2 regions of the Pseudoduganella sp. genome follow, and region 2 is predicted to be linked to the other one. Evidence: predicted binding sites of a transcription regulator. Region 2 holds the regulator's gene; the other holds the start of a gene.
What was found. Region 2 encodes LexA, which represses DNA repair genes until DNA is damaged. Its sites were predicted from a motif close to ACTGTATNNNNATACAGT; they were not measured.
Positions count from the first base shown of each region.

Region 1: ACE3TQ_RS21240 (PA0069 family radical SAM protein) is a predicted target of LexA. The motif match lies at 1,883-1,900, and genes of this name have one in related genera.

Region 1 covers NZ_JAYSCO010000056.1:31,288-34,694, reverse strand. Annotated here, with positions in the region: gene ACE3TQ_RS21250 (Hsp70 family protein) at 1-1,219, opposite strand, end outside; gene ACE3TQ_RS21245 (DUF2760 domain-containing protein) at 1,216-1,794, opposite strand; gene ACE3TQ_RS21240 (PA0069 family radical SAM protein) at 1,921-3,087, shown strand; gene ACE3TQ_RS21235 (hypothetical protein) at 3,103-3,407, shown strand, end outside.
Region 2 covers NZ_JAYSCO010000015.1:25,858-29,264, forward strand. Annotated here, with positions in the region: gene ACE3TQ_RS09620 (hypothetical protein) at 1-273, shown strand, start outside; gene ACE3TQ_RS09625 (hypothetical protein) at 247-717, opposite strand; gene lexA (transcriptional repressor LexA) at 847-1,539, shown strand; gene ACE3TQ_RS09635 (glutathione S-transferase family protein) at 1,539-2,159, shown strand; gene ACE3TQ_RS09640 (hypothetical protein) at 2,359-3,407, shown strand, end outside.

The sequences.
Region 1 (3,407 bases), on a different contig from region 2:
GCAGGAAGCTGTGCTCCGCGTTGACGCGGCCGGCAAAGCCCTCCAGTTCCGCCGTCGCGCCCACCTGGCGCGCCAGGAAGGCTGCCAGGTGCTTGGTGATGGCTGCGTCCTGCGCATAGGGCAGGCCAAGCTGGGTCAGGCCGGCGCGGGTGCGCACGGCCGGGCGGGCCGACGCTTCCACTTTCGGGAAGAAGCCGTCCGTGATGAAGGTGGTCACTTCGGCGCGGGTCAGCTCGGTGCGGATCGAACCGCCGATCAGTTTCGAGCCGCGGCTTGGCACCACGATCGGCCAGGTTTCGGCCTGCGCGTTGGCCAGCAGGTTTTCCTTGGCCGCGCGGCAGCCGTAGGTCAGCGCGCGCATCTGCCAGGCGTCGAGCTGGGTGCCGTTGGCGGCCAGCTTGCGCGCCACCAGGTGCGCCAGCGCCAGATCCATATTGTCGCCGCCCAGCAGGATATGGTCGCCCACCGCCACGCGGTGCGGCTCCAGCACGCCGTCGCGCTCCAGGATGGCGATCAGCGAAAAGTCGCTGGTGCCGCCGCCCACGTCCACCACCAGGATGATGTCGCCCGGCTTCACTTCCTTGCGCCAGCGGCCATCGCTGTTCTGGATCCAGCTGTACAGGGCCGATTGCGGCTCTTCCAGCAGGGTGATGTTGTCGTAGCCGGCTGCACGTGCCGCCTCGGCGGTCAGTTCGCGCGCCGCCGGATCGAACGAGGCTGGGATGGTGACGGTGACCGCCTGCTCGTTGAACGGCGCTTCCGGGTGGGCATGGTCCCATGCCGCGCGCAGGTGCTTCAGGTAGCGGGTGGAGGCTTCCAGCGGCGAGACGCGGGTCACTTCTTCCGGCGCGTCGTTGGGCAGGATGCCGGCGCGGCGGTCCACGCCCGGGTGGCACAGCCAGCTCTTGGCGCTGGACACCAGGCGGATCGGCGTGGTGGCGCCACGGCTGCGCGCCATTTCGCCCGCCACCGCAGCCTGGCCTTCCGGCGCGGCCCAAGGCAGCGACAGTTCGCCCGGCGCCAGTTCGTCGGCGTGCGGCAGATAGAGGAAGCTTGGCAGCAGCGGCAGTTCTTCCACCGTGCCCGGCGCGGTCAGCTGCGGGATGCCCAGCACGCCGTGTTTGGTCTTCTCGCCGTCGCTGCCGGCCAGTTCAACATAGGACAGCGCGCTGTGGGTGGTGCCAAGGTCGATGCCGATGGCGTAACGCGGTTCGCTCACAGTTCCACCTCGGCCGGTGCCAGCACTTTTGCGTCATGCGCTTCCGCCAGCTTCGGCAGGCGCACGCTGGAGGCGCGCCAGCCACGGTGGCTCAGGGTGCCGCTGAACGGCGCCTGGCCCACCACATTGCCGGTCAGGCGCACGGCGGCGGCGTCGAAGCCTGCCGGCAGCGTCACCCGGCTGCCTTCCGCTTCGCTGCGGATCGCTTCGATCGAGAAGTGCTCGCGCAGCACTTTGGCGCAGCCTTCGTGCACTACGCGCGCGGCGGCGCCGATATCGGCGTCCGAATAGCCGGACAGGTTTTCTTGCGTGAAGTCGATCAGGCGCGCTTCGCGCTGGAACAGCGACAGCAGCTGCAATGCAGCGTCAGGCGTGGCTTCGCGCAGCGGCGCGGCGGCTGGGGCCTGGACGGGTGCCGGCGTGGCGACAGGCGCCGGGGCCGGAGCGGAAACCGGGCCGATGCCATCGTCGCGCACGCGCGCGGCGAATTCGGCGTCGCCCAGGGTCTTGAAGAAGGCGCCAATGGCGAGGGAAATCCTGCTTCCGAAGGAAGGCAGATTGGTAGATTTGCTCATTTATTGCTCTTTGAAGGTCGGGGGGTATCCCGGAGAAGTGCGCATGATACCAGCTTGGCTTGCAGGCGAGGCGCAGCAGGTTTAGAATACTGTATAAATAAACAGTAGTTTGCATTGGGGCGCCGCATGCAGGACCATGATCTAGAGGGGCAGGTAATGCTGCCGCCGGTTTCGCGCAAGGCCCAGAAAGGGCGCGGCGCGGTATCAAACATGCAAGGCAGGTACGAATTGCAGGCGCGCGAAGCGTTCGATGACGGCTGGGCGCCGGACCCGGACGATGCCGACGCTGAAAAGCTGCCGCCGCGCACCATCGTCACCGAAGAGACGGCCAAGACCATCCTCACGCGCAACCAGTCGCCCGATATCCCGTTCAGCGTCTCGCTCAACCCTTATCGCGGCTGCGAGCATGGCTGCATCTACTGCTTCGCCCGACCATCGCACAGCTACCTCGGCCTGTCGCCGGGGCTCGACTTCGAGACCAAGCTGTTCGCCAAGGTCAACGCGCCGGAACTGCTGCGCGCCGAACTGTCGAAGCCCGGCTATGAAGTCGAATCGCTCGCCCTGGGCGTGAACACTGACGCCTACCAGCCCTGCGAGCGCGACTACCAGCTCACGCGGCGCGTGCTGCAGGTGCTGGCCGAGTGCAACCATCCGGTGGGCCTGATCACCAAATCCTCCCTGATCGAGCGCGATATCGACATCCTGGCGCCGATGGCCGAGCGCAACCTGGCGGCCGCCTCGATCACCATCACCACGCTCGACAGCAAGATCTCGCGCACATTGGAGCCGCGCGCCGCCGCACCGGCGCGCCGCCTGCGCACGATCGAGACCCTGGCCAAGGCCGGCATTCCAGTCGGCGTCTCGATCGCGCCCATCATCCCCTTCGTCACTGAACCGGACATCGAGAAAATCATGGCCGCCGCGCGCGATGCCGGCGCGGTCATGGCCACCTACGTCGTGCTGCGCCTGCCGTGGGAAGTGAGCCCTTTGTTCAAGGAATGGCTCGAAGCCCACTTTCCCGACCGCGCCGCGCGCGTGATGAACCGCGTGCGCGATATGCGCGGCGGCAAGGATTATGAAGCAGAGTTCGGTTCGCGCATGCGCGGGGAAGGCGTGTGGGCCGACCTGATCCAGCAGCGTATCGAAAAAGGTATCACACGCTTCGGCTTCCACGGCCGCCACAGCAAATTCCGCTCGCTCGACTGCTCGCAGTTCAAACGCCCCGATTACATCCCACCCTCCGGCGCCCGTGCCCGCGCCGCCGCCAAAGCGGGGCAGATGGATTTGTTTTGACCATGGGAGGTCATCATGGGCTGGTTTCTCGTCAACATTGCCGTACCTTTGCTGGCACCGGTCTTCGTCCTGTTCATGTTGAGACCGTTACCTCTTCCTGCTGGCGCCCGCTCATCTTTAAAATGGATTGCGCCAGTGAAGGACGGGCAGTTATGCTGGGTCGCCATTGCGTTCTGCGCCTCAGCATTGTACGAGTACGGGACCATTGCCAGCGAACTAGCGACACCGCCTGCAGCGTTGTTGCAGATCTCGAATGGATTGGCCAATGTGTGCCTGGTGATGAGCAGTATCGTAGCGACCGGTGGCGCGCTCTACTCGAC
Region 2 (3,407 bases):
CAAGGTATCGAGCAAGGCATCGAGCAAGGCATGAAGCATGGCTTCCCGAAAGGTGAAGCGATGGGCAAAGCCAAGGGCGAAGCCATAGGATTGGCAAAAGGCCAGGCGCAGACCCTCAAACTTCAGCTGGAAGTGAAATTCGGCCCGCCCGGCAAGAACGTGCTGCGCGCCATTGATCGCGCCAACGCCGCCCAGCTCGAGCGCCTGGCAATCGCTTTGCTCGACGCGGAATCGGCCGCCGAAGCCTTACGCGCCGCGGGCCTGCGCGTCTGATGCCCCTGCCGCATCGGCCAGCCCCGGGTGCCGGGCCGAGCGCAAAATGCCCACCAGGAACCCAAGCCCGGCCGCGAACCAGACCACCGACGCCACCACATCAAACGCCAGCAAGCGATCCGGGAATTTGTACAAATAAGGCAACACCAGCAAGCCGCGCAGCAGGCACACCGCCGCCACCGTCCCCTGCACCATCTGCGCGAACGGCAGCCAGCGCAGGTAGCCGGCACCGGCCAGCCCGTACAGCGCACAGACCAGCATCAGCAAGCCGATCACCAGCGCGCCCGCCGGCGCCAGCAAGCCGCCGGCCTGGGCCGACGCCACGACTTTGGGCGGCGCCTGCAGGAAGGCATACCAGTCAGGCCCCAGCAATGGCGCCACAAAATGGATCAAGGCGCCGAACAAACAGATCCCCGCCGCCAGCAAGAAAGCACACCGTCCCATCCCGCCCTCCATTGGTTGTCGAATCGACATTAAGCCGAAATTTTTCTGCGTGTGCAACAAATTGCTTGCAATTCGTTTCATACTGTACAAAAATACAGACTGTCTATATTCACAGTTCACCATAGCGCCATGATCAAGCTCACAGCACGCCAAGAAGAAATCCTCAACCTGATCAAGGATGCGATCGAAAACACCGGCTTCCCGCCGACCCGCGCCGAGATTGCGGCAGAGCTGGGCTTCAAATCGGCCAATGCGGCCGAGGAGCACCTGAAAGCGCTGCAGCGCAAGGGCGCGATTGAAATCACCGCCGGCACCTCGCGCGGTATCCGCCTGACCGGCAATTTCGGCGGCACCGCCACCGGCACCGGCGCCGCCAGCGCGCCGGCCCCGCGCGCCAAGGTCGAATTCGACGACATGCCGGCGGTCCCCGCCGGCATGCTGGTCAGCCTGCCCCTGATTGGCCGCGTCGCCGCCGGTTCGCCCATCCTGGCCCAGGAAAACCTGGAAACCACCTACAGCGTCGACCCCAACCTGTTCTCCGCCAAACCGGACTTCCTGCTGAAAGTGCGCGGCGAATCGATGCGCGACATCGGCATCATGGACGGCGACCTGCTGGCCGTGAAAAAGACCGATACCGCCCGCAACGGCCAGGTCGTGGTCGCCCGCATCGGCAACGACGTCACCGTGAAGACCTACCGCAAGACCGGCAGCACCATCGAACTGCTGCCGGAAAACCCCGACTTCAAGGTCATCACCGTCACCCCGGAAGACGACTTCGCCCTGGAAGGCCTGGCCGTCGGCCTGATGCGGACCTGGCACTGATGCTGACGCTGTACGGCAGCGCCGAATCCGGCCACACCTACAAGGTGCGGCTGATGCTCGAAGTGGCAGCGCTGCCGTACGACTACCAGGAGATCGATTTACGCCTCGAGCGCGCCGCGCGCCCGGAACCCTTCCGCAGCCTCGCCCGCTATGGCGAAGTGCCCCTGCTGGTGCATGACGGCCAGCCCTACGTCCAATCGAACGCCATCCTCCTGCACCTGGCGCAGCACACGCAAGCCTTTGGCGCGGAAACGCCGCAGCGCCTGGCGCGCAGCCGCGAATGGCTGTTCTGGGAAGCCAACCGCATCGGCACCTCCCTGCCCCACCTGCGCTTCGGCCAGCGCTTCGACCCGCAAGGCTACCCGCCCGGCGTGCTGGAATGGATGCGCGCCCGCTTCACGGCCGACATCGCCCGCCTCGATGACGAGCTGGCCGACGGCCGCGCCTTCCTGCTGGGCGATGCGCCCAGCGTGGCCGACTTCGCGCTATGCGGCTACATGTTCTGGCCGGAACAGGCCAGCGTCAGCTACCCGCCGCACGTGGCGGCATGGCTCGAGCGCATCCGCAGCTTGCCGGGCTGGCGCCATCCTTACGACATGCCCGGCGTGGTGCCGTTTTAACCCTCCCGCCCCTGGCTTTTTGCAGCCCGTCGCCATCGCCTGCGGCGCGCACGGCCCCGAAAACCGCTGTGGAAAAAGCGCTACGCTAAACCCGCAGCCTGTTCCGCGATTCCTGCATTTCGTCGCAGGCATGTTCCCCGCATGGCTGCTTGCAACATAAAGTTACACAACATACCGATAACACCCACGGGGAGACCAGATGTTCAAACCTTTATGCATCGCCGCGGCGCTGCTGGCAGCGCAGTCCGCGTCCGCTTTCGACCAGCAGGCCAACCACTACCGCCTCAGCATCGACAAGGATGCGCGGCGCGCCCACGTCGAAGCCGACGTCTGGGTCGAGGGCCGCGAGCTCGTGCTGTTCAACGTCATGCCGATTCCGCAGTTGAAGAACGGCCAGGCCGACCTGATCGAAAAGCTGGCCGTGCGCGATATGGCCGGCAACGCCGTCCAGCTGCATGACAAAGGCGAAGGCGAATATGAGGTCGATGGCGACCGCCGCCTGCGCCTGTCCTACGACATCCGCCTGGAGCACGACAAATACCAGTGGCCGGGCGGGAATGAAGAAGTGTCTTACCACACCGACGAAGGCCTGATGGCGGTTGGCTACCCGCTGTTCATCGTGCCCGGCGTGGCGATGCACGGCCAGACCGAAGTCGCCTTCGACCTGCCCGCCGGCTGGAAGGCCAACACGCCATGGCGCAGCGGCGGCAAGCCCGGCGTCTTCATCGCGGAGTCGCGCCGCGAGCTGGTCAACAACGCCCTGTTCTTCGGCACCGCGCGCGCCGAAACCTTCAAAACCGGCGGCGTCGAAATGACGCTGGTGATGGGCAAGCAGTACTGGAAACGGCGCGAAGCCTTCATCTCGATGATCGACAAGCAGATGAACAGCTACCAGAAACTGTACGGCCGCGGCCCGGTGGCGCAACGCTTCCTGGTCGTGATCAACCAGGGCGACAGCGGCGACGGCGGCGCCTTCTCCGGCTCATTCAGCCAATACCTGAAAGACGACGGCAGCGAGGTGTCGCGCCCGGTCTGGGGCAAGGTAATGGCGCACGAACTGGCCCACTTCTGGGACGGCCACTCGCTGGTGCCGAAAAATGAAAGCGAGGAATGGTTCAAGGAAGGCGTGAACGACTACGTCACCGTCATCACCATGGCGCGCAACAAGCTGCTCGACCGCGGCATGCTGATCCAGCAGCTGGAAAACCTCGCACGCGGCCAGAACGTCGCCCGCAATGTCCAGGGCCT